DNA from 3 places in the Rhizobium changzhiense genome. Region 1 is predicted to be linked to each of the others. Evidence: predicted binding sites of a transcription regulator. Region 1 holds the regulator's gene; each other region holds the start of a gene.
What was found. The regulator LexA, encoded in region 1, represses DNA repair genes until DNA is damaged. The targets are predictions, from matches to a motif close to TGTTCNNNNTGTGTTCNG.
Positions count from the first base shown of each region.

Region 2: recA (recombinase RecA) is a predicted target of LexA. The motif match lies at 7,600-7,617, and genes of this name have one in related genera.
Region 3: G9X68_RS07150 (DNA recombination protein RmuC) is a predicted target of LexA. The motif match lies at 8,366-8,383, and genes of this name have one in related genera.

Region 1 is NZ_JABFCQ010000002.1:235,812-245,777, forward strand. It holds gene gltA (citrate synthase) at 1-418, opposite strand, end outside; gene G9X68_RS10585 (ComEC/Rec2 family competence protein) at 709-3,141, shown strand; gene lexA (transcriptional repressor LexA) at 3,122-3,841, opposite strand; gene G9X68_RS10595 (VOC family protein) at 4,037-4,933, shown strand; gene kdsA (3-deoxy-8-phosphooctulonate synthase) at 4,930-5,775, shown strand; gene eno (phosphopyruvate hydratase) at 5,913-7,187, shown strand; gene G9X68_RS10610 (FtsB family cell division protein) at 7,324-7,644, shown strand; gene pdhA (pyruvate dehydrogenase (acetyl-transferring) E1 component subunit alpha) at 7,790-8,836, shown strand; gene G9X68_RS10620 (pyruvate dehydrogenase complex E1 component subunit beta) at 8,852-9,966, shown strand, end outside.
Region 2 is NZ_JABFCQ010000002.1:651,122-661,087, forward strand. It holds gene G9X68_RS12615 (NADP-dependent isocitrate dehydrogenase) at 4-1,215, shown strand; gene G9X68_RS12620 (GNAT family N-acetyltransferase) at 1,287-1,733, shown strand; gene G9X68_RS12625 (glutathione S-transferase family protein) at 1,811-2,437, shown strand; gene G9X68_RS12630 (AraC family transcriptional regulator) at 2,482-3,333, opposite strand; gene alaS (alanine--tRNA ligase) at 3,650-6,304, opposite strand; gene recA (recombinase RecA) at 6,459-7,553, opposite strand; gene G9X68_RS12645 (carbohydrate kinase family protein) at 7,783-8,727, shown strand; gene G9X68_RS12650 (pseudouridine-5'-phosphate glycosidase) at 8,813-9,739, shown strand.
Region 3 is NZ_JABFCQ010000001.1:1,432,060-1,442,025, reverse strand. It holds gene rpoN (RNA polymerase factor sigma-54) at 1-891, shown strand, start outside; gene G9X68_RS07175 (DMT family transporter) at 1,018-1,941, shown strand; gene hpf (ribosome hibernation-promoting factor, HPF/YfiA family) at 2,234-2,809, shown strand; gene ptsN (PTS IIA-like nitrogen regulatory protein PtsN) at 2,880-3,344, shown strand; partial or broken gene G9X68_RS07160 (methyl-accepting chemotaxis protein) at 3,418-5,756, opposite strand; gene G9X68_RS07155 (ribokinase) at 6,103-7,002, opposite strand; gene G9X68_RS07150 (DNA recombination protein RmuC) at 7,107-8,333, opposite strand; gene G9X68_RS07145 (globin-coupled sensor protein) at 8,541-9,966, shown strand, end outside.

The sequences.
Region 1 (9,966 bases):
CGACGCAGCCGCACATGACGGCCATCGGATGCGCATCGCGGCGGAAGCCGGTGAAGAAGCGGCTCATCTGCTCGTGCACCATGGTGTGGTGCGTGACGCGGTAATCGAAATCCTTCTTCTGCACGGTGGTCGGCAGTTCGCCGTAAAGCAGCAGATAGCAGACCTCGAGGAAGTCGCCGTGCTCGGCGAGCTGCTCGATCGGATAGCCGCGATGTAAGAGGACACCTTCGTCGCCGTCGATGTAGGTGATTTTCGATTCACAGGATGCGGTCGAGGTAAAACCCGGATCGTACGTGAAGGAAGCCGTGTTCTTGTAGAGGGCACCGATATCGATGACGCTCGGGCCGATCGTGCCGCTTTTGACAGCAAGGTCGACAGACTTGTCACCGATTTTTATTGTAGCGCTTTGATCCGTCATGCTGATCCTCCGAAATGGCGGTGGCGCCATAAAAGCGCCATAGGGGTTAAGCGTCCTCACCGATAGCTATATGATCGCGAAGCTAATGCCAAGTTACCGTGATGGCATTTTGTGCATTGCGGTATCACCTTTTAGGCACTGCAGCGATGAGCCGCATGCATATCGGAAGCCGATGATTCGACTGGTCTTTTGGCGCTCGCGATTTTCCCTCATATTTCAATCGATTATGCTTGCCGGATTTGATTGGAGGTTGCATTCTGGCCGCCTTCGCAGCCGGGCTTGGGCGGTTCATGCAGGAGTTGACGACAGTCGAATTGCGGCCGGAAGCGGGCGAAGGCCCTGCCGACTCCTCCAGTTTTTCACCACCTGTCGTGGTGACGCGAGCGACAAGGACGCAGTCGGAGACACCATTGCGCCACCGGCTGCCGGCCGCAGCCTCGCAATTGCTGCGTGCCGGCATGCGCATGCTGGGCGAGGAGGTAGACCATGGCCGCCTGCTGCTGTTTTCGCCGGTCTTCCTCGGCGCCGGGTCAGCCGGCTGGTTTCTCGCGGCATCGGATTTTCCTCTCGTTGCATCACTGCTCTGCCTGTTGGCGCTGACCGTGGCGGTTCTCATCGCCGGCCGCAGCCGGGCGGCAGTGCGGGCAACGCTGCTGGCGCTTTCACTCGTGGCCTGCGGCATGGTCACGGCGCAGTTCGAGAGCCAGCGGGCTTCCACCGTGATCCTCGATTCCGCCGTGACGACGACGGTGACCGGCCGTGTCGAGCGGCGCGAAGGTGATGGTCGCGGGCGGTGGCGCTACATTCTTGCCGTTACCGGCACTGAGGCGCCACAGGTGAAGCGGCCGCCGGACCGCATCACCGCAATCGCCCGCGGCGCGGACGTGGCCTTCGAGATCGGCGATATCATCACTGGCAGAGCGCGGCTGACGCCGCCGGCAGGCCCAGCGCTTCCCGGGCTCAACGACTTCTCCTTCGGTGCCTATTTCGATGGCATCGGCGCCAACGGCTTCTTCTACGGTGCGCCGACGAAGGTCGATGTGCAGGCAGGTCCGCAGGCGGCCAGATCGACGACCGAAGCGCTGCTGGAATGGCTCTACCGGCTGCGCAGCGGTATCGGCGACCGCATAAGGTCGATCCTGCCCGGCGACACCGGCGCTTTTGCCGCTGCTCTGGTGACGGACGAGCGGCGCGCCATCTCGGATGCGACGACGGAAGCGCTGCGCCAGTCCGGTCTGGCGCATATCATCGCCATCTCCGGTCTCAACATGGCGCTGTCGGCCGGAATCTTCTTCGTCGGCTTGCGGATGCTGCTCAGCTTCTTTCCCGGTGTCGCCGAGGCCTATCCGACGAAGAAGATCGCCGCCGCCGGCGCGCTCATCACCGTCACCGCCTATTTCCTGATCTCCGGCTTTGCGGTCTCTGCCGAACGCGCTTTCATCATGATGGCCATTATGTTGATCGCCGTCTTCTTCGACCGGCCGTCGATCAGCCTACGCAATGTCGCTCTCTCCGCGCTTGTCATCATTGTCATTTCGCCGTCCGAGGTCTTGGGTCCGAGCTTCCAGATGTCTTTTGCCGCCACATTGGCGCTGGTCTCTGGCTATCAGCTTTGGAAGGATCGGCGGGTCCGCGAAAACGCTTTCCTGAAGCTGCCGATCATCAGGCCCTTCGTTACCGTTGCGGGCTTCTTCGGCGGCGTCTTCCTGACCTCGTTGATCGGCGGTTTTTCCACCGCGCTGTTTTCGATCGAGCATTTTCATCGCCTGACCGCCTACGGCCTGCCGGCAAATCTCGCGACAATACCGATCATCTCCTTCATCATCATGCCGGCCGGCTTGCTGGCAATGCTGCTCATGCCTTTCGGCTTGGATGTTTGGGCCTGGAAGATCGTCGGATTCGGCCTCGATCTGGTGATCGCGGTCGCCAAGACGGTGTCCGGCTGGGATGGCAATATCGACGTCGGCCGTTTGCCCGCCTGGTATTTCACCGTCGCCGTGGCAGGCTTTCTGCTGCTGACGCTGCTCCGCACCCGGTTGCGCCATATCGGCACATCGATTATCGGGGTCGCAACGCTCATCCTGCTGCTTCTGCCGGTTCCCCGGCCGCCGGATCTGGTGATTTCGGAGGATGGTAGTCTCGTCGCAATCGTCGAGGCGGCGGCAATGGCTTCCAACCGTGAAAGACCGCCGGATTTCATCTTCGACCAGTGGCAGAGAGCGCTGGTCCTGCCGAAGCATGATCCGCCGAAGATGCTGGACGGTCCTGCTATCCCGCCGGAGGGAGAAGATCGCCGCGTCAGGCTTTCCCGCGATCAGCAGAACGAAGCAAGGACCGCGATGCGGGCCGCCGCATCGGGCGGTGACGCAAACCGCTTTTCCTGCGTCAAGAAGGCCTGGTGCACATCAAGGCTTGGCAATGGTCAGGTGGTAACCGTCATCGACAATGCCGCCTATCTCGGTCCGGCATGCGACGCGGCCGATATCGTCGTGACGTCGGTCCGCCTTCGCTTCAACAGCTGCCGCTCAGGTGCGACGCTCTTCACCGGTGAGACGCTGCGCAGGAGCGGTTCCATCGAGTTGCGCTTCACGGACGCCGGCCCGGAGGTCGCAACCGCATTCGATGCATTGTCGCGGCCATGGATGCGCCATCGCGCCTATGACTGGCGCAGCAATAGTTTTACCGAAACCGGACTGGCCAATGTCAGTGATAGCGGCGAATGAGGCCGACGAGTTTGCCCTGTACCTTGACACGGTCCGGCCCGAAGATCCGGGTCTCGTACGCCGGGTTGGCGGCCTCCAGCGCGATCGAGGCGCCCTTGCGGCGGAAGCGCTTCAGCGTCGCTTCCTCGTCATCGACGAGGGCAACGACGATATCACCGGGACTTGCAGTGCTGCCGTTGCGGATGATCACGGTGTCGCCGTCGAAGATGCCGGCGTCGATCATCGAATCGCCCTTGACCTCCAGCGCGTAATGTTCACCGGAGCCGAGCATGTCGGCCGGAACGACGATGTCGTGGGTGTTGTTCTGGATCGCCGAGATCGGAACACCGGCAGCGATTCGGCCCATGACCGGCACGGAGACCGAATTGCCGTTGTCGGCGACGGGCTTTGCAGGAGCAGGGGCGGCGACCGGCTGTGGCTTGCCGAGGCTGCCCTCGATCACGCTCGGCGAAAAGCCGCGCCGGGGCTGGATGCTGGGGCTGTAGGCCTCCGGAAGCTTGATGACCTCAAGCGCGCGGGCGCGGTTCGGTAGGCGGCGAATGAAGCCGCGCTCCTCGAGCGCTGTAATCAAGCGATGAATCCCGGACTTCGAGGCGAGGTCCAGGGCATCCTTCATCTCATCGAAAGATGGCGGAACGCCGGATTCCTTCATGCGCTCATGAATGAAGAGGAGAAGCTCCTGTTGTTTGCGCGTGAGCATCGACGTTGTGACCTCGTGATTGAAACAAATCCAGAACAGACACTATATGTTCCATATGTGTTCCGCAAGTAGCTAAATTTCCGTAAAACTTGGCGCCAACTCGTTGAGATTTTTATTTTCATTCGCCGGATTGGGACACAAGTCTTGTATTGAAGGTCGCGCTGCACATCTCTTGACCTTTCCAGGAGGGACATGATGAACGAGCATTCCGCCAAACCGTACCCGCTGGATCATATCGTGCTGCCGGTCGTCAATATCGATCTGGCGCGCGAGAGGCTCGGCAAGCTCGGCTTCACCGTTGCCGCCGATGCGCGCCACCCCTTCGGAACGGAAAACGCCTGCGTCTTCTTTGCCGACAAGACCTATCTGGAGCCGCTCGGGATTGCGAGCGTCGAAGAGAGCGAGGCATCGGCGCGGCAAGGCAACGTCTTCACCGCCCGCAACCAGGCCTTCCGCTTCCGCTGCGGCGAGGAGGGGCTTTCGGGGCTGGCTTTCGGCAGCAAGGATGCCGGCATCGATCATCAGAATTTCGTCGGCAACGGATCGAGCGCCGGCGAGATGCTGCAGTTCACCCGGCCGATGACGATGCCGGACGGTTCCGAGACGATTGCCGGCTTCAAGCTGGCTTTTGCCGCCGACCTGCGCGCGCCTGATCTCCTGCTTTTCACCGTCGAGCGCGTCAATCCGCTGCCGACCGACCGCGCCGCGCTTGAAACACATGCCAATGGTGTGACCGGCATAGTCGAGATCGCGCTTTGCACGCCGGAGCCGGCCGCCTTCGCTGCCTTCGTCAGCCTTGCCGTGGCGCAATCGGCAGTCGAGAAAACCGGTTTCGGCGTCAATATCGCGGCATCGAATGCCAAAATCAGCCTGATGACGCCAGAAGGGCTGGAGGCCTATTTCGACATTGGTGGCTCATCCGCCGATCGCGGCCTACGCGGCCGGGCAATCCTCTTCACTGTCGCCGATCTTGCCGTGACAGAAGCGCATTTGGCTGCTAACGGGGTGACTTACACGCGCAAGAACAATCGCATTCTGGTGAAGCCCGCGCCCGGGCAGGGCACGCTCTTCGCCTTCGAGGAAACACGATGAGCACTGATACGAATTCCGAAGTCAGGATCGGCGAAGGCCAAGGCCAGGTCACCTTTTCCAATACCGGCCGCCTGTCGCTGATTGCCGGTCCCTGCCAGATGGAGAGCCGCGACCACGCCTTCATGGTTGCCGGCACACTGAAAGAGCTTTGCGGAAAGCTCGGCATCGGCCTCGTCTACAAGAGCTCCTTCGACAAGGCGAACCGGACCTCGCTGTCGGCCGAACGTGGTATCGGGATCGAAAAGGGCATGGAGGTCTTTGCCGACCTCAAGAAGGAATTCGGGTTTCCTGTCTTGACCGACGTCCATACCGCCGAGCAATGCGCGGAGGTGGCAAAGATCGTCGACGTCCTGCAGATTCCGGCCTTCCTTTGCCGCCAGACCGACCTCCTCATCGCTGCCGCCAAGACCTGCCGCGTCGTCAATGTCAAGAAGGGTCAGTTCCTCGCTCCCTGGGATATGAAGAACGTCTTGAAGAAGCTCAATGCCAGCGGCAATCCGAACGTGCTGCTGTGCGAGCGCGGCGCCTCCTTCGGTTACAATACGCTGGTCTCCGACATGCGCTCGCTGCCGATCATGGCGGCGATGGGCGCGCCCGTTATCTTCGATGCGACCCATTCCGTGGCGCAGCCGGGCGGGCAGGGCGAATCCTCCGGCGGTCAACGTGAATTCGTGGAAACGCTGGCGCGCGCAGCGGTGGCTACCGGTATTGCCGGCGTCTTCCTCGAAACCCATCAGGACCCCGATAATGCCCCTTCCGACGGACCGAACATGGTCTACCTCAAGGACATGCCGCGACTTCTCGAAAAGCTGCTTGCCTTCGATGCGGTCGCCAAGGCTTGACGTTCAACAGCCTGACATGATCGTGCTGTAGGCCACATCCCAACGCTGGTCCGAAGGCTATTGCAGCATTGTAATTTGCACACCTTCGACTAAGACAGGTTTCGAACCATTTATCACCCACCGAGCAGGAAGAACCCATGACTGCAATCACCGATATCATCGCCCGTGAGATTCTCGATAGCCGTGGCAACCCCACCGTCGAAGTCGATGTCTATCTCGAAGATGGCAGCATGGGCCGCGCGGCCGTTCCCTCGGGTGCCTCGACGGGCGCACATGAGGCGGTCGAACTGCGTGACGGCGGCAAGCGCTATCTGGGCAAGGGCGTCGAAAAGGCGGTCGAAGCCGCTAACACTGAGATCTTCGACGCGATCGGCGGCATCGACGCCGAAAATCAGATCCAGATCGACAATATCATGATCGAGCTGGACGGCACGCCGAACAAGTCGCGCCTCGGCGCCAACGCCATCCTCGGCGTTTCGCTCGCCGTCGCCAAGGCTGCCGCCCAGGCATCCGGCTTGCCGCTCTACCGTTATGTCGGCGGCGCATCCGCCAGCCTGCTGCCGGTGCCGATGATGAACATCATCAATGGTGGTGCCCATGCCGATAACCCGATCGATTTCCAGGAATTCATGATCCTGCCGGTCGGCGCCGATTCGATCGCCGAAGCCGTGCGCATGGGTTCGGAAGTCTTCCATACGCTCCGCAAGGAACTTGCCGCACAGGGTCACAACACCAATGTCGGCGATGAAGGCGGTTTCGCACCGGGCCTGAAGAGCGCGCCGGAAGCTCTCGACTTCATCATGAAGTCGGTCGAGAAAGCCGGCTACAAGCCGGGCGAGGATATCTACCTCGGCCTCGACTGCGCCTCGACGGAATTCTTCAAGGACGGCAAATATGTTCTCGAAGGTGAAGGCCGCACGCTCGAATCAGGCGCCATGGCCGAATATCTCGCCGAGCTCGCTGCCAAGTACCCGATCATCTCGATCGAAGACGGCATGGCTGAAGACGATTGGGACGGCTGGAAGACGCTGACCGACCTGGCCGGCAAGAAGACCCAGCTCGTCGGCGACGATCTCTTCGTCACCAACTCCGCCCGTCTTCGCGACGGCATCCGCATGGGCGTTGCCAACTCGATCCTCGTCAAGGTCAACCAGATCGGCTCGCTGACGGAAACCCTCGATGCCGTCAACACGGCGCATAAGGCAGCCTATACCGCCGTCATGTCCCACCGCTCCGGCGAAACGGAAGATTCGACCATTGCCGATCTCGCGGTCGCCACCAACTGCGGCCAAATCAAGACCGGCTCGCTGTCGCGTTCCGACCGCCTTGCCAAGTACAACCAGCTGATCCGCATCGAAGAAGGCCTCGGCCCCCAGGCTCAGTATGCCGGCCGCTCGATCATTCGCGGCTGATCGGATCTGATGTTCAATGGTTTGACCCGCGCCCTTCGGCGCGGGTTTTTTGTTGCTCGGTTTTTAGAGTCAACGAACGGTTAATCTCTGCGCGTTAGATTGAATGAATTGGTAATGCGTTCAAGAGCATGCGTGTATGTGGACAAAGCATCATAAGAAGAGAAGGATCGGTCGCTTCGTCATTCCGGCCATGACGGTCGCCTTCCTGTCCTATTTCGGTTATCATTGCATCCATGGCGATTACGGCCTGCGCGCGACGGAGACGTTTGAGCGTCAGCGTGTCGCCCGTGAAAAAGAGCTTGCGGTCTTGAAGGCGAAGCGCGAACATCTGGAAAATCAGGTCGCGCTGTTGAGTGACGGCTCGCTCGACAAGGATATGTTGGACGAAAAAGCGCGTTATCAGCTCAACATGTCGCGTGCCGACGAGATCGTCGTATTCAATCACTATTCCAATTAACTGGAAACAGGTTAATTGGAATTTTCATAGTTTTTCCAATAATTTAGCGCCGAATACGAGCCATGCAATTATGGCATTGCTGTGGTCATATTTCTTCCCTATGGTACGCGCCACCAAGAAACGACAAACCCATAGGGAGGGTTGAATGGCGCCGCGAAAGACCGCGACCGTTTCCAGCCGCAAAACTGCAGCAAAACCGGCAGCCAAGGCATCGAATGGAGGCCCGGTAGCCGACTTCGATCGTGATGAGGAGCTCAAGGCCTATCGCGAGATGCTGCTGATCCGCCGCTTCGAGGAGAAGGCCGGCCAGCTTTACGGCATGGGCTTCATCGGCGGCTTTTGTCACCTCTACATCGGTCAGGAAGCTGTCGTCGTCGGCATGCAGATGGCGCAGAAGGAAGGCGACCAGGTCATCACCGCCTATCGCGATCACGGCCACATGCTGGCAACCGGCATGGAAGCGCGCGGCGTCATGGCGGAACTGACCGGGCGCCGCAGCGGCTATTCCCACGGCAAGGGCGGCTCGATGCACATGTTCTCGAAAGAGAAGCATTTCTACGGCGGTCACGGCATCGTCGGCGCCCAGGTCTCGCTCGGAACGGGTCTTGCCTTCGCAAACCGCTACCGCGGCAACGACAATGTCTCCATCGCCTATTTCGGCGACGGCGCTGCCAACCAGGGCCAGGTCTACGAGAGCTTCAACATGGCTGCTCTCTGGAAGCTGCCGATCGTCTATATCGTCGAGAACAACCGTTACGCCATGGGTACCTCGACCGCCCGCGCCACCGCGCAGTCGAACTACTCGCTTCGCGGATCCGGCTTCGGCATCCCGGGCATTCAGGTCGACGGCATGGACGTTCGCGCCGTCAAGGCGGCGGCCGATGAGGCGCTCGAGCATTGCCGCTCTGGCAAAGGCCCGATCATCCTCGAAATGCTGACCTATCGCTATCGCGGTCACTCGATGTCCGACCCGGCGAAGTATCGTTCCAAGGAGGAAGTGCAGAAGATGCGCTCCGAGCAGGATCCGATCGAACAGGTGAAGGCACGCCTCATCGAAAAGGGCTGGGCTTCCGAAGACGATCTGAAGGCGATCGACAAGGATGTCCGCGACATCGTCGCCGACAGCGCCGACTTCGCCCAGGCCGATCCGGAGCCGGATGCATCCGAGCTCTATACCGACATTCTGCTCTAATCGGGGAGGGAACCCATGCCTATCGATATCCTCATGCCCGCCCTCTCTCCGACCATGGAAGAAGGCACACTGTCCAAATGGCTGAAACAGGAAGGTGACAAGGTCACCTCGGGCGATGTGATCGCCGAAATCGAAACCGACAAGGCGACGATGGAAGTCGAAGCCGTCGACGAAGGCGTCATCGGCAAGCTGCTTGTCGATGCCGGCACTGAAGGCGTCAAGGTCAACACCAAGATCGCCGTGCTGCTGCAGGACGGCGAATCGGCCTCGGATCTTTCCGCCGCCAAGCCGGCCGCCGCACCAGCTCCGGAAGTTGCCCAGGAAGAGAAGCCGACCAACACCGGCTCTGCCTCCGCACCGCTTCCAGCCGAGCCGAAGGCCGTCGTTCCGAACGATCCTGAAATCCCGGCCGGCACCGAAATGGTGTCGACGACCGTGCGCGAAGCGCTCCGCGACGCCATGGCCGAAGAAATGCGCGCCGACGAAAACGTCTTCGTCATGGGCGAGGAAGTCGCCGAATATCAGGGCGCTTACAAGGTCACGCAGGGGCTGCTGCAGGAATTCGGCCCACGCCGCGTCGTCGATACGCCGATCACCGAGCACGGCTTTGCCGGCGTCGGCGTCGGCGCCGCAATGGCCGGCCTTCGCCCGATCGTCGAATTCATGACCTTCAACTTCGCCATGCAGGCGATCGATCAGATCATCAACTCCGCCGCCAAGACGCTCTATATGTCCGGCGGCCAGATGGGCGCTCCGATCGTCTTCCGCGGCCCGAATGGTGCGGCTGCCCGCGTCGGCGCCCAGCACAGCCAGGATTATGCAGCCTGGTATAGCGCCATTCCCGGCCTGAAGGTCGTCATGCCCTATACGGCATCCGACGCCAAGGGCTTGCTGAAGGCTGCGATCCGCGATCCGAACCCGGTCATCTTCCTCGAAAACGAAATTCTCTACGGCCAGCACTTCGATGTGCCGAAGCTCGACAATTTCGTTCTCCCGATCGGCAAGGCGCGCATCCATCGTCCGGGCAAGGACGTCACCGTGGTCTCCTTCGGTATCGGCATGAGCTATGCGACCAAGGCTGTCGCCGAACTCGAGAAGATCGGCATCGACGTCGAACTGATCGACCTTCG
Region 2 (9,966 bases), 420 kb from region 1:
TACATGAACAAGATCAAGGTCGCCAATCCCGTCGCCGATCTCGACGGCGATGAAATGACGCGCATCATCTGGCAGCTCATCAAGGATAAGCTGATCCATCCGTATCTCGACCTCGACATCGACTATTTCGACCTGTCCGTCGAAAACCGCGACGCCACCAACGACCAGGTGACCGTCGATGCCGCCAACGCCATCAAGAAGTACGGCGTCGGCATCAAGTGCGCGACGATCACGCCGGATGAAGCCCGCGTCAAGGAATTCAACCTCAAGGAAATGTGGAAGAGCCCGAACGGCACGATCCGCAACATCCTCGGCGGCGTCATCTTCCGCGAGCCGATCATCTGCAAGAATGTGCCGCGCCTGGTTCCCGGCTGGACCAAGCCGATCGTCGTCGGCCGTCACGCCTTCGGCGACCAGTACCGCGCCACCGATTTCAAGTTCCCCGGCAAGGGCAAGCTGACGATCAAGTTCGTCGGCGAAGACGGCACCGTCATCGAGAAGGAAGTCTTCAACGCACCGGGCGCCGGCGTTGCCATGGCCATGTACAACCTCGACGAATCGATCCGCGAATTTGCCCGCGCTTCGATGATGTACGGCCTGATGCGCAAGTGGCCGGTCTATCTGTCAACCAAGAACACCATCCTCAAGGCCTATGACGGCCGCTTCAAGGACATCTTCGAGGAAGTCTACGAGACCGAATTCAAGGATCAGTTCAAGGAAGCAAACATCACCTACGAACACCGTCTGATCGACGACATGGTCGCCTCGGCGCTCAAGTGGTCTGGCGGCTACGTCTGGGCCTGCAAGAACTATGACGGCGACGTCCAGTCCGATACCGTCGCCCAGGGCTTCGGCTCTCTCGGCCTGATGACCTCGGTTCTGCTCACGCCCGACGGCAAGACGGTCGAAGCCGAAGCCGCGCACGGCACGGTCACCCGTCACTACCGCCAGCATCAGAAGGGCCAGGAAACCTCGACGAACTCGATCGCCTCGATCTTCGCCTGGACCCGTGGCCTGGCGCATCGCGCCAAGCTCGACGACAATGCCGAGCTTGCCCGCTTCGCCGCAACGCTGGAAAAGGTCTGCGTCGACACCGTCGAATCCGGCTTCATGACCAAGGACCTGGCGCTGCTCATTGGCCCCGATCAGCCGTGGCTCTCCACCACCGCCTTCCTCGACAAGATCGATCAGAACCTGCAGAAGGCCATGGCGTAAGCCGGCCTTTCCGAGATAACATCGAAGCGGCGGGGATTTCCCCGCCGTTTTCATTTTGGGAGAATGAACCGATGACGGCCATCCTGCGACCGCTCGAACCCTTTGACCGAGCCGCTTGGGAACCCCTTTGGGAGGCCTATCAGCGCTTCTACGAAGTGGTCATCCCGCCCGAAACCACGGATCTCACCTGGGCTCGCTTCCACGATCCTGACGAACCGATGCATGCGCTCGGCGCCTTCGACGAAGACGGCCGTCTCGTCGGCATCGTCCATGCCATCTTTCACCGTTCCTGCTGGCTGCCGCAATGGACCTGCTACCTGCAGGATCTCTATGTCGACCACAGCCAGCGCGGGCTCGGTACCGGTGCCGCTTTGATCGAGGCCGTCGCCGACCTCGCCCGCGCCAACGGCGCAGGCAGGCTCTATTGGATGACCCACGAGACCAATGCAACGGCCCGCCGGCTCTATGACAGCATCGCCGAGCGCTCCGGCTTCATCCAATATCGCAAGCCGCTCTGACGATTGGGGCTTGCAGGCAGACATCGCTGCCCTATTGATTCCGTGGGATGGAATAACCGGAACACGAGGAGGATTTCATGACCGAGGAACTGGTATTCTATACGAACCCAATGTCGCGCGGCCGCATCGCGCGCTGGATGCTGGAGGAGATCGGCCAGCCCTATCGCACCGAATTCCTGACCTTCGGCGAAACCATGAAGGCGCCGGAATATCTCGCGGTCAATCCGATGGGCAAGGTGCCGGCAATCCGCCACGGCGACACCGTCGTCACCGAATGCGCGGCGATCTGCGCCTATCTGGCCGAAACCTTCCCCGAAAGGGCGCTGGCGCCGAGACCGGAGGAGCGCGCCCGCTATTACCGCTGGATGTTTTTTGCCGCCGGTCCGCTCGAATCGGCGGTGACGATGAAGGCTCTCGGCTTCGAAATTCCGAAGGAACGCCTGCGCATGGCCGGCTGCGGCGGTTTCGACGACGTCATGGACACATTGGAGAAAGCCGTCTCCGCTTCGACCTACATCGCCGGCGAGCGCTTCACCGCCGCCGACGTCTATGTCGGCTCCCATATCGGCTGGGGCATCGGATTCGGCGGCATCGAAAGACGCCAGGCCTTCCTCGACTATGTCGGCCGCATCAGCCAGCGTGAGGCCTACAAGCGGGCCAACGCCCTTGATGACGAAGCCATCAAGACCATGCAGGCCGCTTGAGTTTCAAAGGCGCGGCGGATCCGCCGCGCCCCCGACCGACGACTTTAGACAAGCGGCATGTGAATGTCCGTCAGAAGCTCGGTCGGCGGCACCTCGCGCGGATTGTTGAGATATTCCTCGAACATGACCCTGTCCTTCAACTGCCGGCCGGATTTCGGCAGCCATTCGGCAAAGAGCCACTGATAGGACTTGGACATGTCGGCATAGGGACCCTTGTGGCGCAGCACCGCATAATCGCCGCCGTCGATCGTGCGCCGCTCGAAGGGTGCCGCCGCCGGCATTTCGGCAGCGCCGGTGACGCAGGCGATCGAGCGCAACTTTTCTTCCGGAACAAGATCGGGATCGTCGAGATAGATGCCAATCATCCGCATGTCGGGCTTGGCGAGGCCGCGGGCGTAAAGCGTGCCGAACAGCGTCTCGAAGGCCTTGTCGATCTGCATGTAGGAACCGGTATGGGCAACGCCGATCACCTCGATCGGCCCGATCTCGCGTATGGTAATGTCTAACATGGCTTTGGTCTTTCCGTTAGGTGAGGGTTCAAAGGCTGTGTGGCTTCCCTCTTTCCGGTAGCGGGCCGGCGGCATGCCGTAGACCGACTTGAAGATACGATTGAAGGATTGGAGATTGGGATAGCCTGATCGCTTCGCAATTTCGCTGACGGCAAGCTCGGTGCGGACGATCTCGCCCGCCGCGCGATGCAGCCTGAGCCGCTTGACGGTGGCCGCCAGCGTCTCGCCGTAAATCGCCCGGTAGATCCTGTGCCAGTGATAGCTCGACATGCAGGCGATCTCGGCAAGGCGCTCCATATCCAACTCTTCGTCGAGGTGGTCGTGAATATAGGCCGAAACCCGTCTCAGACGGTTTTCATAAAGTGCCCATGCCGTTTCGCCATTCATGTCGGAACCTCGTGCAAATCGATCGGCTTGAGAGAACCATATCCCGATTTGACAAATCCTGCTGACTTGCTAGCTCCGGAGGCCAACGCTACGCCATCGACCCGCTAAGCGGCAGAGGAAAGCGTCGCTATATGCGGGCTCACTGCCTCTCCTCCCTCATTCCTGTGCTTGTCACAGGAATCCAGCCACGGCGCGTCCGCGCCGTGAATGAATCAGTAGCTAAAGAGAAAGAGTCCTTCGCGCCCAAGGACTTGGGCGCACTGGATTCCTGTGACGAGCACAGGAATGAGGGAGGCGAGCCGACGTACCCGACAGGTCAGCCGGCGAGTGCCACCGCCACCGCTTCGATTGCTTCGTCGGCCTTGGCGCCGTCAGGGCCGCCAGCCTGTGCCATGTCCGGGCGGCCGCCGCCGCCCTTGCCGCCAAGCGCGGCAGAAGCGACACGCACCAGATCAACGGCGCTGAAGCGATCGACGAGATCGGGCGTGACGGCCACGACCGCACTTGCCTTGCCATCCTCTGAAACGCCGACGAGAGCAACGACGCCGGAGCCGATGCTGGTCTTGCCGTCATCGGCAAGTCCCTTCAAATCCTTGGGATCGACGCCCGAAATCGCTTTGCCGAGGAACTTGACGCCGGCGACTTCACGCACGGCATCGGCCGAGCCGCCCTGCCCGCCGCCCATGGCGAGTTTGCGCTTGGCGTCGGCCAATTCCTTTTCGAGCTTGCGGCGCTCGTCAATCAACGCTTCGACACGTGACAGCACTTCGCCCGGCTGCACCTTCAGCGAGGCGGCAAGCGTCTTCACGCGCTCGTCCTGTTCGGCCAGATATTCGCGCGCCGATTCGCCGGTGACGGCCTCGATACGGCGAACGCCGGCGCCGACGGCATTTTCGCCGAGAACGCGGATCAGGCCGATCTGGCCGGTGGCTCCGACATGGGTGCCGCCACAGAGTTCGATCGAATAGGGCTTGCCGGCCTTGGCGCCGCGTACACCCTCGCCCATCGCGACAACCCGGACTTCATCGCCGTATTTTTCGCCGAACAGCGCCATCGCGCCTTCAGCGATCGCATCATCGACGCTCATCAACCTCGTGGTAACCGGCGAATTCTGCAGCACGATCTCGTTTGCCATATCCTCGACGATCTTCAGCTCCTCGGCCGACATCGGCTTCGGATGCGAAACGTCGAAGCGCAGGCGCTCGGGCGCGACCAGCGACCCCTTCTGCGCCACATGCGTGCCGAGCACCTCGCGTAGCGCCTCATGCAGCAGGTGGGTCGCCGAGTGGTTGGCGCGCAGCCGCGAACGACGGGCATGATCGACCGTAAGCACAACCGCGTCGCCGTCCTCGACCACACCGTCGATGACAGTACCCTGATGCACGAACAGGCCTTCGCCCCTCTTCTGCGTGTCTGAAATCTCGATCTTGCCGTGATCGGACGAGATCACGCCTGTATCGCCCATCTGGCCGCCGGATTCGCCGTAGAACGGCGTCTGGCTGACGACGATCTGTACCTTGTCGCCGGCCATGGCTTGGGCCGCAACAGCGCCGTCCCTAACGATCGCCTGCACCACGCCTTCAGCCGTCTCAGTGTCGTAACCCAGGAATTCGGTCGCGCCGTGCTTTTCCTTGAGCTCGAACCAGATGGTCTCGGTCGCCTTTTCGCCTGAACCGGCCCAATGCGAGCGGGCTTCCGCCTTCTGGCGCTGCATCGCATCGGTGAAGCCGGAGATGTCGACGCCGATCTCGCGGGCGCGCAGCGCATCCTGCGTCAGGTCGAGCGGGAAACCATAGGTATCGTAGAGCTTGAAGGCGGTCTCGCCATCAAGCATGTCGCCCTTGGCAAGGTCCGCAGTCGCGTCGGAGAGAAGCGACAGGCCGCGCTCCAGCGTCTTGCGGAAGCGGTTTTCCTCGAGTTTCAGCGTTTCGGATATCAGCGGCTCGGCACGCACCAGTTCCGGATAGGCGCGACCCATCTGCTGCACCAGCGTCGGCAGCAGCTTGTACATCAGCGGTTCTTTGGCGCCGAGAAGCTGCGCATGGCGCATGGCGCGGCGCATGATACGGCGCAGCACATAGCCGCGGCCTTCATTTGAAGGCAACACGCCGTCAGCAATCAGGAAGGCAGAGGAGCGCAGGTGGTCGGCGATGACACGGTGGCTGGCGCTGCCCTCCGCCTTGACGCCTATCGTATCCTCGATGGTGCCGGTCAGCGTGCGGAAGAGGTCGGTATCGAACACGCTCTGGACGCCCTGGAGAATACAGGCCATGCGCTCCAGACCCATGCCGGTGTCGATCGACGGGCGGGGCAGCGGGTTGCGAACGCCAGGCTCGGTCTGTTCGAACTGCATGAAGACGAGATTCCAGAATTCCAGGAACCGGTCGCCATCTTCTTCCGGGGAGCCTGGAGGCCCCCCCCAAACATTCTCACCCTGGTCGATGAAGATTTCCGAGCACGGGCCGCAGGGGCCGGTATCGCCCATCTGCCAGAAATTGTCAGAGGTCGGGATGCGGATGATCTTGTCGTCGGAAAAGCCGGCGATCTTCTTCCAAAGCGCTGCTGCTTCTTCGTCCTCGGAATAGACGGTTACCAGCAGGCGGTTCTTCGGAAGGTCGAAGCCTTCGGTGACGAGCTTCCAGGCAAGCTCGATCGCATTCTCCTTGAAATAGTCACCGAAGGAGAAGTTGCCGAGCATCTCGAAGAAGGTCAGGTGGCGTGCGGTATAGCCGACATTGTCGAGGTCGTTGTGCTTGCCGCCGGCGCGCACACATTTCTGCGACGTCGTCGCCGTCGAATAGGGACGCTTTTCGAGGCCGGTGAAGACGTTCTTGAACTGCACCATGCCGGCATTGGTGAACATCAGCGTCGGGTCGTTGCGCGGCACGAGCGGGCTCGACGGAACGATCTCATGGCCGTTCTTCTTGAAATAGTCGAGGAAGGTCGACCGGATATCGTTCACGCCGCTCATGCTATGCCCTTCAATGCTGCCCGAGGCAGGTAAATTTAAATCCATCGGCTTTTAACGTTCGCCCCCGCCACTGTCCAGCAGACAAACAAAACCGGCCGCATTCTCATCAGGAATGCGGCCGGTTGGAACTGTCCGATGAGTTCAAGCGCGAAAATTACATTTCCGCAGTGGCATCGCCATCGCCGTCATCCGGGTCCGGTCCGCCATTCTGCAGGAAGCGGTCGGCGATCAGGCCGGCATTCTGGCGCAGCGACAGTTCGATCTCGCGGGCGAGATCCGGATTGTCGCGCAGGAAGGTTTTGGCGTTTTCACGGCCCTGGCCGAGACGCTGGCTGTTATAGGAGAACCAGGCGCCTGACTTCTCGACGATGCCGGCCTTGACGCCGAGATCGACCAGTTCGCCGGTCTTGGAAACACCCTCGCCATACATGATGTCGAACTCGACCTGCTTGAAGGGCGGCGCCATCTTGTTCTTGACGACCTTGACGCGGGTCTGGTTGCCGATCACCTCTTCACGTTCCTTGACCGCGCCGATGCGGCGGATGTCGAGGCGCACGGAGGCATAGAATTTCAGCGCATTGCCGCCCGTCGTCGTCTCAGGCGAACCGAACATGACGCCGATCTTCATGCGGATCTGGTTGATGAAGATAACCATGGTGTTCGACTTGGAGATCGAAGCGGTGAGCTTGCGCAGCGCCTGGCTCATCAGGCGCGCCTGAAGACCGGGAAGGCTATCGCCCATCTCGCCCTCGATTTCGGCACGCGGCGTCAGTGCGGCGACCGAGTCAACGACGAGAACGTCGACGGCGCCGGAGCGCACCAGCGTATCGGTGATTTCGAGCGCTTGCTCGCCGGTATCGGGCTGCGAGATCAGAAGGTTCTGCAGGTCGACGCCAAGCTTGCGGGCATAGACGGGATCGAGCGCATGTTCGGCATCGACGAAGGCGCAGATGCCACCCTTCTTCTGCGCTTCGGCAATCGTCTGTAGTGCAAGCGTCGTCTTGCCGGAGCTTTCCGGCCCGTAGATTTCGATGATGCGGCCCCTCGGCAGGCCACCAACGCCGAGTGCAATATCGAGGCCAAGCGAGCCGGTCGAGATCGTCTCGATCTCGACAACATTCTCGTTGGAGCCGAGTTTCATGATCGAGCCCTTGCCGAACGACCGCTCTATCTGTGAGAGTGCCGCTTCAAGCGCCTTGCTTTTGTCCACCGATTTGTCCTCTACCAGCCGCAATGAATTCTGAGACATCCGATCCACCTTTAGGTTATTGAAGCCGCTCAAGCAATGTCGAGTTTGTACCCTATTTGTTCCAATCTCGCAATAGGCGATCAAACAGTTGAAAGAAAAAGGTAAAACGACACGTGTTCTGCATTTGTTTTATCAATGAAAAGCAACGGCTTAGGCCAAAAGTGTCGACTCAACCGCGACGTGGCGCACCGTATCGATTCGTCCTTCGGGCATCGGGAGAGCGGATCGGATGAAGAAAAAGATTCTTGTTCTCGGCGGCGCCCATGTCGACCGGCGCGGCCGCATCTCCGGTGAGACGGCGCCTGGCGCCAGCAATCCCGGCACCTGGTTCGAGGAACCGGGCGGCGGTGGCTTCAATGCGGCGCGCAACTTGGCGAGGCTCGGTTTTCAGGTGACGATGATCTCGCCGCGCGGCGGCGATCCGATGGGCGAGACGGTCGGAGAAGCTGCCGATTTCGCCGGCATCGACGACCGGCCCTTCGTCTTCCTGGACCGCAAGACGCCGAGCTACACGGCGATCATCGAGAAGGACGGCAATCTGGTGATCGCCCTCGCCGACATGGATCTTTACCGCTTCTTCGTGCCGCGACGTCTCTCCATCCGCTGGGTGCGGGAGGCCTTCGCCGCGCATGATTTCATCCTCTTCGACGCCAACCTGCCGGAAGAGACGATCGCGGCGATCGTCGCCAAGGCACGCTCGCTAGACAAGCCCGTTGCGGCAATTGCCATCTCGCCGGCCAAGGTCGTCAGGCTGAAGCCCTGCATCGGAGATATCGACTACCTGTTTCTGAATGAGGCTGAAGCTGCCGCCCTTGCCGGTGAGCGGCCGGAAGAGGCTGCGGGCTGGCCGCCGTTGCTGAACGAGATCGGCATCAGGAACGCCGTCGTCACCCGCGGCCGGCGCGAGCTCGTCGCGTTTTGCGATGGCAGCGCCGTGACGCTGCAGCCGCCGATCGCCGACACCGTCGCCGATGTCACGGGTGCCGGCGATTCTCTTGCTGCCGGCACACTCGCTGCCTTGATATCAGGCCTGCCGCTCGAAGAAGCCGTCCGCCACGGCACTGCGGCCGCCATACTGACCGTGCAGTCGCAGCACGCCGTCAACGAAAATCTGACGCCCGATCTGCTGAATGAGGTGCTCGCCCTTGTTCCCAAGGTCAGAATTCTGCATTGAAGCGGCTAACTATAGTTGAGCATGATGTTGTCCGAAAGCCGCTCACACCTTCGGCATCATGCTCTGTCGATCACAGGACAAGACCATGACCAAGCCCGTCTCCCCTCTTTTGCCGATCGCTTATTCGAAGGAAGTCGCCAGCGCCAAGCAGCGCGGCGCGCCGCTGGTGGCGCTGGAATCGACGATCATCACCCACGGCATGCCCTATCCCGGCAATATCGAGATGGCCCGCAGCGTCGAGGCGATTATTCGCGAACAGGGTGCGGTGCCGGCAACGATCGCCGTCATTCACGGCACGCTGCATATCGGCCTTGAAGCCGCGGAACTGGAGCAACTCGCCAAGGCGACCGAAGTGATGAAGGTGTCGCGCGCCGATCTCGCCTTCGCCATCGCCGAGCGCCGCACCGGCGCCACCACGGTCGCGGCGACGATGATTGCGGCGGCGCGCGCCGGCATCCGTGTCTTTGCCACAGGCGGCATCGGCGGCGTACATCGCGGCGCCGAGGAAAGTTTCGATATATCAGCCGATCTCGAGGAACTCGCCCGCACCGGCGTCATCGTCGTCTGCGCCGGCGCCAAGGCGATCCTCGACATTCCGAAAACGCTGGAAGTGCTGGAAACCCGCGGCGTGCCCGTCGTCACCTATGAGAGCGAGGAATTCCCCGCCTTCTGGTCGCGCTCCTCCGGCATCCCAAGCCCACTGTCGCTGAACAGCCCGGCCGCGATCGCCAATTTCCAGACGGTGCGCGAGCAGCTCGGCATCGATGGCGGCATGCTCGTCGCCAACCCCGTGCCCGAGGCCGACGAAATCGCGCGTGAGGAGATGGAAATCTATATCGAGCGGGCACTCGACAGCGCCGAGCGCGACGAAATCACCGGCAAGGCCGTGACGCCCTATCTGCTCTCGACCATCTTCGACCTGACGGATGGCCAGAGCCTGAAGACTAACATCGCGCTCGTCGAAAACAACGCGCGGCTTGCTGCTGAAATCGCGGTGGCGCTGGGCGAGTAAGGACTACGGGCCGCCGGCGGTGCCAGGCAAGCCCCCTCTGCCCTGCCGGGCATCTCCCCCACGGGTGGGGAGATTGGCAGGAAGCACCGGCTTCCCCAACCAAGTTTCCATTGCAGCTCGGAGAAACGTTGATGTGATGGAAAGCGTTCGCCCCTTGTGATCTCCCCACCTGTGGGGGAGATGCCCGGCAGGGCAGAAGGGGGCTGACACGGCACAACGCCCACGCT
Region 3 (9,966 bases), on a different contig from region 1:
CCGCCGGGTGTTTTCGCCCGCAGCCTCGCCGAATGCCTGGCGATCCAGCTCAGGCAGAAGGACCGATACGACCCGGCCATGCAGGCTCTGGTCGAAAACCTTGAACTGCTTGCTCGGCGCGATTTTGCCACGCTGAAGCGCCTCTGCGGCGTCGACGAGGAAGATCTTCTCGACATGCTCGGCGAGATCCGCCAGCTCAATCCCAAGCCCGGCAGCGGGTTCGAGGCGGGCGTTTCCGAAGCGATCATGCCCGACGTGGTCGTCAGAGCCTCTTCGGATGGCGGCTGGCTGGTCGAGCTCAATCCGGATACGCTGCCGCGCGTGCTGGTCAACCAGTCCTATTTTTCCCGCGTGACCCGCAATGGAGAGGATCACGCCTTCCTCTCCGATTGCCTGCAGAGCGCCAACTGGCTGACGCGCAGCCTCGATCAGCGGGCAAAAACCATCATGAAGGTGGCAAGCGAAATCGTTCGCCAGCAGGACGCCTTCCTGCTGCACGGCGTCGATCACCTGCGCCCGCTGAACCTGAAAACGGTCGCCGAGGCGATCAAGATGCATGAATCCACCGTCAGCCGCGTCACGTCGAACAAATATATGCTGACGCCGCGCGGCCTCTTCGAACTCAAATATTTCTTCACCGTCTCGATCAGTGCCGTCGCCGGCGGTGACAGCCATTCGGCCGAGGCGGTGCGTCACAAGATCCGTGCGCTGATCCTGCAGGAGAGCCCGGAGGCGGTGCTTTCCGACGACGATATCGTCGACATGCTGAAGAAGGGCGGTGTCGATCTCGCCCGCCGCACCGTTGCGAAATACAGGGAGGCAATGAACATTGCCTCTTCGGTCCAGCGCCGCCGCGAGAAGCGGGCGCTCGCCAAGGTCGCGGGCTTCTGACGCAGCAATGCTTCGACCTCGATCGAAGCATCCGGCCTGCAAATCCCATTATTCCTCTCCAGCGCCCAGGTCTTTTCAGACGCGCAACGGCTGCAACCCTTTGAATTGTCTTCAACGAAGATCGAAATGCCGACGATGACGCCGCAAAATCCGAACCTTACCAGGGAGCTTTTCCTGCTGCTGGTGCTGGCGACCCTCTGGGGTTCCTCCTACAGCTTCATCAAGATCGGCGTCGAGACGATCCCGCCGATAACGTTGATAGCCGCCCGCACGCTGATTGCCGGCGGCATTCTGCTGGCCGTCCTGCGCCACCGGCGTGTCCGTCTGCCGCGCGATCGTGCGACCTGGCGGCGGTTTTTCGTTCAGGCCTGTCTGAACAGCGTCGTCCCCTTCACGCTGATCGCCTGGGCGGAGCAGTCCGTCGATGCCGGACTGGCGGTCATCCTGAATTCGGCAACGCCGATCTTCACCTTCCTGCTGGCCGTGCTGATCACCCGCCATGAGCAGGTGACGCTGCGAAGGCTCTTCGGCGTTATGGCCGGGCTTGCCGGCATCTGCCTCGTCATCGGCGTCGAAGCGCTCGGCGGTCTCGGTGAAAACCTGACGGCGCAGCTTGCCATCATCCTGGCGACCGTCTGTTATGCAGGTGCCGCGATTTTCAGCAAGAACTTCAAGGGGCTTGATCCCGCAGTGCCGGCGGCCGGTTCGTTGACCTCAGGCGCGGTCATTCTCTTGCCGATAAGTCTCGTCGTCGATCGGCCGTGGGAACTCGATCCTTCGGCGGCATCGATGCTGGCGCTGCTGGCCCTCTCTGCCTTTTCGACGGCGCTCGCCTTTGTGATCTATTTCCGTCTCGTTCAGACGCTGGGTTCGGTCGGAACCACCGCGCAAGCCTATCTCAGGGTGCCGATCGGTGTTGCGATCGGCATCGTCTTCCTCGGCGAGAGGCTGAGCCCGACGGCCTGGATTGGACTCGTCTGCGTCATATCGGGTGTCGCCGCCATGACGATCCCCGCAAGAAGGGACGCAACGCAAGCGCGAAACGCGTAAGATGTATTGGGTGGCGATCGGCGGCATGCCCTGCCAGGCAAGGTATCCGCCACCCGTTGACCGTGTGCCGCCGAGGGTGATTCGGCGCCCTATTGACTTTTCGGCAAGCTCTGGCTAGAAGCCCGCCGCAATCGATGCCGCGAACGGCGTCTGGAGTTATCCCCAGCATCAGAAGGGCACCAAGGACCCGCAGGCCTAAGCCGATCTTGCTTGAGATTGTGCGAAGTGCTTGGATGAACCTGAGGCTTGGCGTAAACTGATACCCGCAAACGACCATAAGAAGGGAAACTCCATGAGTGTGCGTGTATCCGGGAAACATATGGAAATTGGTGAATCCTTCCGTCAAAAGATCGAGGACCAAATTGGTATGGCCATCACGAAATACTTCGACGGGGGATATTCCGGCCAGGTGACCGTGGAAAAGGCGAGTTCTCGTTACTCGGCGGATTGCAAGCTGCATCTCGACAGCGGCGTGGTGTTGCATGCGGCCGGCGAGGCGACCGACCCGCAATTGGCTTTCGACGCCGCCTCCCAGCGGATCGAAAAACGGCTGCGGCGTTACAAGCGCAAGCTCAAGGACCATCACGCCGGAAACCATCTGAATGGTTTTGCAGAGGTTTCCTACACGGTCATGGATTCCGTTCCTGATCACGATGATGAAATCGCCGACGATTTCGCTCCGGCGATCGTCGCAGAAAGCACGAAGCAGCTGAAGACCATGTCGGTCGCCACCGCAGTGATGGCGCTCGACATGACCGACGAGCCGCTTCTCCTGTTCCGCAGCCCCGGCAAGGAACATCTGAACATCGTTTACCGTCGGCACGACGGAAATATTGGCTGGATCGATTCGGCCAGTATCAAAGGCTGAGATCAGCGTGGTGAGCGGCGGCATTGCCGCCGCTCCTTGCATTTGATCCCGGCGACAGAAGGAAAAAGAAATGGCATTGGCAGATTTGCTCCATCAGGATGCGATCATTCCCGCCCTCAGAGTAAATTCCAAGAAACAGTTGCTTCAGGAATTGGCTGCAAGAGCCTCCAGGATCACCGGGCTTTCCGAACGGGAGATCTTCGACGTCATCCTGCAGCGGGAACGCCTGGGCTCGACCGGAGTCGGCAACGGCATCGCCATTCCCCACGGCAAGCTGGGAAACATCCATTCGATCGTCGGCATCTTCGCCCGGCTGGAGCAGCCGGTCGATTTCGAGGCGCTGGACGACCAGCCGGTCGACCTCGTGTTCCTGCTGCTTGCACCGGAAGGCGCGGGCGCCGATCATCTCAAGGCTCTGTCGCGTATCGCCCGCGTGCTGCGCGATCACGATCTGGTCGCCAAGCTGCGCGCCACCGATTCCGCCTCGGCGATCTACGCCTTCCTCAACGAAGAGCAGACGTCGAACGCTGCCTGAGCTGCATTAATCTCCGAATGTGAAAAGGCGCCGGGTCTCCCAGGCGCCTTTTGCATTATGAGGGGCTGAACGATCAGAACTCTTCCCAGTTGTCCTGTGCCACGGCAGCGGATCCGCGCGACGGGGCAGTCGCGCGACGGACCGCCGGGGCGCTCGCGCGAGGCGAAGGGGCTGAAGTCGCCGGTGCCCGCATCTTTTGCGCGACAGAGGCAAGGGCTGCGGCGTTGCCCGAACCCGAGACATTGAAGCGGGTGGCGAGCGCCTTCAGCGTTCGTGCCTCGTCGTTGAGTGCGACGCTGGCCGCGGTCGCTTCCTCTACCATCGCCGCATTCTGCTGCGTCACCTGGTCCATCTGGTTCATGGCTTGATTGATTTCCTTCAGGCCGACAGCCTGTTCGCTGGCCGATGCCGAAATCTGCCGGATGAGGTCGTTGATGCCCATCACCTGTTCGGCGATCTTGTGCAGCGTGCTGCCGGCGCGCCCGACGAGATCGACGCCCTCCTTGACCTGGACGGCCGAACTGTTGATCAGCGTCTTGATTTCCTTGGCGGCATTGGCAGAACGCTGTGCAAGTTCGCGCACCTCCTGGGCGACGACGGCAAAACCCTTGCCGGCTTCCCCGGCACGCGCCGCCTCGACACCGGCGTTGAGCGCCAGCAGGTTGGTCTGGAAGGCGATCTCGTCGATGACGCCGATGATCCGCGAAACCTCCGTCGAAGATTGTTCGATCCCTTGCATCGAGGCGATTGCCTTCTGCACCACTTCACCGGACTTTTCGGCATCCTGGCAGGCGAGGTTGACGTTGTCGGCTGCCGTGCGCGCATTTTCGGCGCTGGAATCGACCTGCGCGGTGAGCTCGTTGAGCGCGGCCGCCGTCTCTTCCAGGCTGGCTGCCTGCTGCTCGGTGCGCTTGGCGAGATCGGAAGCGCTGTTGCTGATTTCACCGGTGCCGGAGCCGATATTGGCGACGCTGAGGTTCATCGTGTTGATGGTCTCTTCGAGGCTCGCGAGCGCGGCGTTGAAATCCTGTTTCAGCTTGCCGTATTCGCCGGGGAACTCGTCGGTGATGCGGTAGCCGAGATTGCCCTGCGACAGCGCGGAAAGGCCGGCGCCGACGATTGAGACGATATGGCGCTGCAGCGACACCGATTCCTGGCGTTCCGATTCCGAGCGGCTGCGCTCGGTCTCGGCGGCTTGCGCTGGTCGGCGGCCTCGTCTTCGAGGCGGCGGCTGTCGGCGAGCGTGAAGCGAAAGCCTTCCAGCGCCTTGGCGACCGAACCGACCTCGTCGCTGCGGTCCTGGGCAGCGACCGGTTCGTCATATTGGCCGTCGCTCAGCGCCCTGACGCTGGCGACAAGCCCGCCGAGCGGCCGCTGCACGAAAGAGCGGACGGCGAAATAGAGCGCCAGCATGACGGCGCCAAGCACGATCAGCCCGTTGATGATCATCATGTAGGTCTGGTCTCGCACCGGCGCGTTGATCGCCGTGTGCGGCACGTCGACGAGCACGACCCAGGTGGCGTTGACGCCGGGAACCGAGAAGGGATAGACGACGCGATCGAAGGGATCGAGGCCGTCATAGGTGAGGTTCCTGACGAGGCCGGGCTGTTTGCTCGACAGCGCCGACTTGACGATGTCGGCACCTTCGCCGTCATATTCCTTGGTCATCAGGTCGGGGATCGGCGCGACGATCCAGTTGCCGGCCTGCGACAGCAGCGTGACGCGGCCCGAACCGAAGGGATGCAGCGCCTGCAGCTTGTCGGTCAGCGACTTCAGCGAAATGTCGACGCCGCCGACGCCGATCATCTTACCATCAGACATGACCGGATAGGCAATCGAGGTCAGCAGCGTCGGCACGTCGGTTCCTTCGGCCATATAGGGCGTGGTGATCGCGCCCTTGCCGCTGTCGGCGGCGAGCTTCCACCATGCGGCGGTATAATCATTGTCGAAGGTCGAATATTGGATGCCGCCGTCCTTGGTCTTCGACCAGTAAGGCGTGAAGGCGCCGTTCTTGTTGGTGCCTTCGTCATTGTTGTTGGCGATCTCGGTGCTCTTGCCGTCAAGCGCGCCGAGCTGCTCGCAGAACCAGCTGCCGAAGGCGAAGGCATTCTGCTCGAGATTGGCCTTCAGCACGTTGATCATGCCCTTGCGATCGAGCGACTTGCCTTCATGGCCGCGGCCGATGACACCCGACATGGTACGCGCGGCGCTGGCGAGCTCCCCGACATTGGCGGCGATTTCATTGGCGATCGATTTTGCCTCGAGGTTGGCCTGATCCATCGTCAGCGTCTGGACGCGATCCCGGGTCTGGCCGATGAGGAAAAAGTTCGAAACGATGAGAACAAGTGCGATGGCGATGCCGGTGATGACGATGAGTTTCGCGGCAAGCGATTTCATGCGAAAAATGAACATGGGGTCCTCGGGCAAGGATGCGCCGAACGGGCATTCTCCGGCGCAGGAGCAAAGGCTTCGCCCCGTCATGGAGCCGCCGCCTACAGCGCTGCGCGTCTTTTCAGACGCGCAAAGGACGCTGTAGCACTTTGAAACGCTGCATAATTTTATCCTTAAATCGATTCCGATTTAAGGAATTATGCAGTGACGGCCGGATTCCAGAAGGTGGGAGACGCCGGCGGCCATGAGGAACATCGCCGGAAATCTCTTAAATTTGAATGAAACTCTATCGAACGGGGCCATGAAAATCGCCGGAACGCCCTGAATTACAGGGAGTTTTGCCGACGGCTTCGCAAAGAGACGCGGACTATATCCTGTCTGCGACTTCCTCGCTCAAAGGGATCGAAGGTTGCGCCCCGGCCTTGAGGCATGCGAGCGAACCGGCAACCGCCGCACGGCGTAGCGCCGAGACAAAATCGAGGCCGTCGTCGAGGCTGGCGGCGAAATAGCCGCAGAAAGTGTCTCCGGCGCCAACCGTATCGACAGGTTCGATCTTGAGACCCTGCGCCCTTGAAATCGCGCCGTCGCGAATGGCTATGACCCCGTCGGCGCCGAGCGTCACGATCAGCGTCTGGCCCGTCTCCGCATGCAGGCGCACAAGGGCTGCCTCGCGCGCTTGGGCGTCCATGCCCTCCTGCCCGGCGAGCCGCTCGAACTCGGTCTCGTTGGCGATGACGATATCGGCGAGCCGGCCGAGGCGGGCCGCATCGGGGATCAGCGGCGCGAGGTTGAGGATGCTGGTGACGCCCTTGGCGCGGGCGGCCGACAGCGCGCGTTCGACGGCGGCAGCCGGCACTTCGAGCTGCAGCATCAGGATATCGCCTTCGTTCATGCGGCCGATCGCCGTCTCGGCATCGGCGGGCGTGACGAAGCCATTGGCGCCGGGAACGACGGCAATCATGTTTTCGCCGTCGCCGCCGACAAGGATCAGCGCCGCACCTGTGGGACCGTCGACATGTTTGATCAGAGAAAGGTCGGTGCCTGCATCATCGAGCAGGGCAAGCGCCTCCGCAGCGAAGGCATCCTTGCCGACGGCGCCGGCCATATGCACGTAACGTCCGGCGCGGCGCGCTGCCAGCGCCTGGTTGGCGCCCTTGCCGCCGGCGGCCGTGGCAAAGCCGTTGCCGGCCACCGTCTCGCCGGGCTTCGGCAGGCGCTCGGTCGTGGCGATGAGATCCATGTTGATGGACCCGAAAACTGTGATCATGAATGTGTCCCGTCTTCTAGAGCATGATGCCGAAAAGTGTGATCGGTTTTCGCACGACATCATGCTCCTAGTGCTTCATGCGGGCGAGACACTGCCCGAAGCGGTCACTCCTCGTCAACCACCCGGAGCTTGAGAAGGCCGGTGCGGCTTTCGACCGATTTGACCGCGGCTTCGCCGTCGCGGGCGGTTTTTGCATCGCCGCCCCCCGCCTCGAATTCCAGCGCTTCGATCCTGGCGCCGCGCTTGGTGAGCTTGTCGGCTGACGTGACCACCATGTCGATATCCTTCTGCGCCATGGCGAAATGGCCCTGCAGTTTGCGCACCCGCTCATCGAGGCGGCTGAGATCGTCCATCAGGATCGCCACTTCGCCCTGGATTAGATGCGCCTGCGCCCGCATGCGCTGGTCCTTGAGCACGGCCTGGATGACCTGGATCGACAGCATCAGCAGCGACGGCGAGACGATGACGATGCGTGCGCGATGCGCCTTCTGCACCACCGGCTCGAAGTGCTCGTGGATCTCGGCGAAGATCGATTCTGACGGCACGAAGAGAAAGGCCGTATCCTGGGTTTCGCCCTGGATCAGATATTTCTCGGAAATGTCCCTTATGTGGACCTCCATGTCGCGGCGGAACTGCTGGCCGGCGATCTTGCCGGCCTCGGGACTGCCGGCGTCGCGGATCGCGTTCCAGGCTTCGAGCGGAAATTTCGCGTCGATCACCAGCGGCGGCGCGCCGTTCGGCATGCGGATCGTGCAGTCCGGCCTCGAACCGTTGGACAGCGTCTGCTGGAAGGCGTAGGCGCCCATCGGCAGACCGTCGGCGACGATCGTTTCCATCCTGGACTGGCCGAAGGCGCCGCGCGTCTGCTTGTTGGACAAAATGGCCTGCAGCCCGACGACATCCTTGGCGAGCGTCTGGATATTGTTCTGCGCGGCATCGATGACCGCCAGCCGCTCCTGCAGCCGCTGCAGGTTCTCATGCGTCGATTTCGTCTGCTCGGTGATCGTCGAGCTGACGCGCTGCGACATGCCGTCGAGGCGTTGGCTGATCGTCTGGTTGAGTTCGCTCTGCCGTGCGCCGAAGACCTCGGTCATCGCCGCGATGCGGCCCTGCATCTCCGCCTGGATCTTCAAAAGCTCGGCCATCCGCGCTTCGTTTTCCTGAGCACGAAAGCTCGCTTCCTCCGCCTGCTCGCGGCGAAGGCTGGCGCCGCGCAGCAGAAGCACGATCACCAGCAGGGCGAGGGCGGCGAGAACGGCGCCGATAAGCGCCAGCATGGCCGGGCTGATCGAGGCAAGGGCAAGAGAGAGCGATTCGGAATGGATGGTCATGCCGCAAGCATAACAGAAGAAATGGCGATATATAGATCAAAACGTGAACGGAATGGGTGGGCCTCAATATCCTCGCAAGCGACCGCTCTTCCTCGCTCGGGGCAGAAGAAATCGTCGTCCGATTTAACGATTGCTCAACCATATTGGCCAAAACCTGCGGCGCAGAAATTCCTTCCCGCGCGCGTCGCGCCAAGTACAGAGATCTCCATGACCGCCCAGCAGACCGACAGTGCCCTCAGGCAGCGCCTCGATTTCATCGAACTGGATGAGGCAGCGCGCAAGTCGATGCGGGATCTGCGCCCGGTCATATCAGAGCTGATCGGTGGCGCCCTCGATAAATTCTACGCCAAGATCGCCAAGACCCCGGCTGTCGCGGGCTTCTTCGCCGATAAGAACCATGTCGGCCACGCCAAGAAGCGCCAGCAGGACCATTGGGCCAATCTCGCCGGCGGCGCGTTCGACGAGAGCTATGTCAACGGCGTGACCGCGGTCGGCCGCACCCATGCCCGTATCGGGCTGGAGCCGCGCTGGTATATTGGCGGTTACGCCATCGTCATGTCCGAACTAGTCAAGGGCATCATGGAGAAGCAATGGCCGTCGATCTTCGCGCGCCGAGAGGGCAAGGCATTGGCCGAGAAGCTGTCGGCCGTCATCAAGGCCGGCATGCTCGACATGGATTATTCCATCTCGGTCTATCTCGAGACGCTCGAAGCCAAGCGTCAGGCACTGGAGGAGGAACGCGCTCAGGCCGAATCCGACCAGGCGATCGCGCTGGAGCAGCTGCGCCGCGGCCTGGAAGCGCTGTCGAACGGCGATCTCGAGGCCACCCTGCCGTCCGATCTGCCGGGCAATTTCCGGCAGATGGCCGAGGATTACAACCGCGCCGTCAGGGCGCTAAGCCAGTCCTTTGCCTCCGTGCGTGAGACCTCAGGCCGTATCATGAGCGGCGCCGACGTCATTTCCAAGGCAACCAACGATCTGGCGCTGCGCACTGCGCAGCAGGCGGCAGGCGTCGAGGAGAGCTCGGCCGCCCTGCAGCAGCTTTCTGTCAGCGTCGGCCAGACGGCCGCCAATGCCGAGAAGGCGTCGGACGCCGTGCGCGAGACGCAAGAGAAGGCGAAGAACTCCGGCGAACTCGTCACCAGCGCCGTCTCGGCGATGGCCGGCATCGAGAAATCCTCGACCGGGATCTCCAAGATCATCGGCGTCATCGATGAGATCGCCTTCCAAACCAATCTGCTGGCGCTGAACGCCGGCGTTGAGGCGGCCCGTGCCGGCGATGCCGGCAAGGGTTTTGCCGTCGTCGCCCAGGAAGTCCGCCAGCTCGCCCAGCGCACCGCGGAAGCGGCCAAGGAGATCAAGAACCTGATCTCGCAGAGCTCGACACAGGTCAATCAGGGCGTCGGCATCGTCTCCAGCACCGGCGAGGCGCTGAACGACATGATTAGCCGCATCGACATCATCAACCGTTTCGTCGCCGATATCGCCGCCGCCGCCCGCGATCAGGCGACCGGCGTCAACGAGGTCAGCATCGCCGTCCGCAACATGGGTGCGATCACCCAGCAGAATTCGGACATGGTCGAGCACTCTTCAGCGGAAACCCGCCGCCTCAAGGACGAGGTGGAAACCCTGA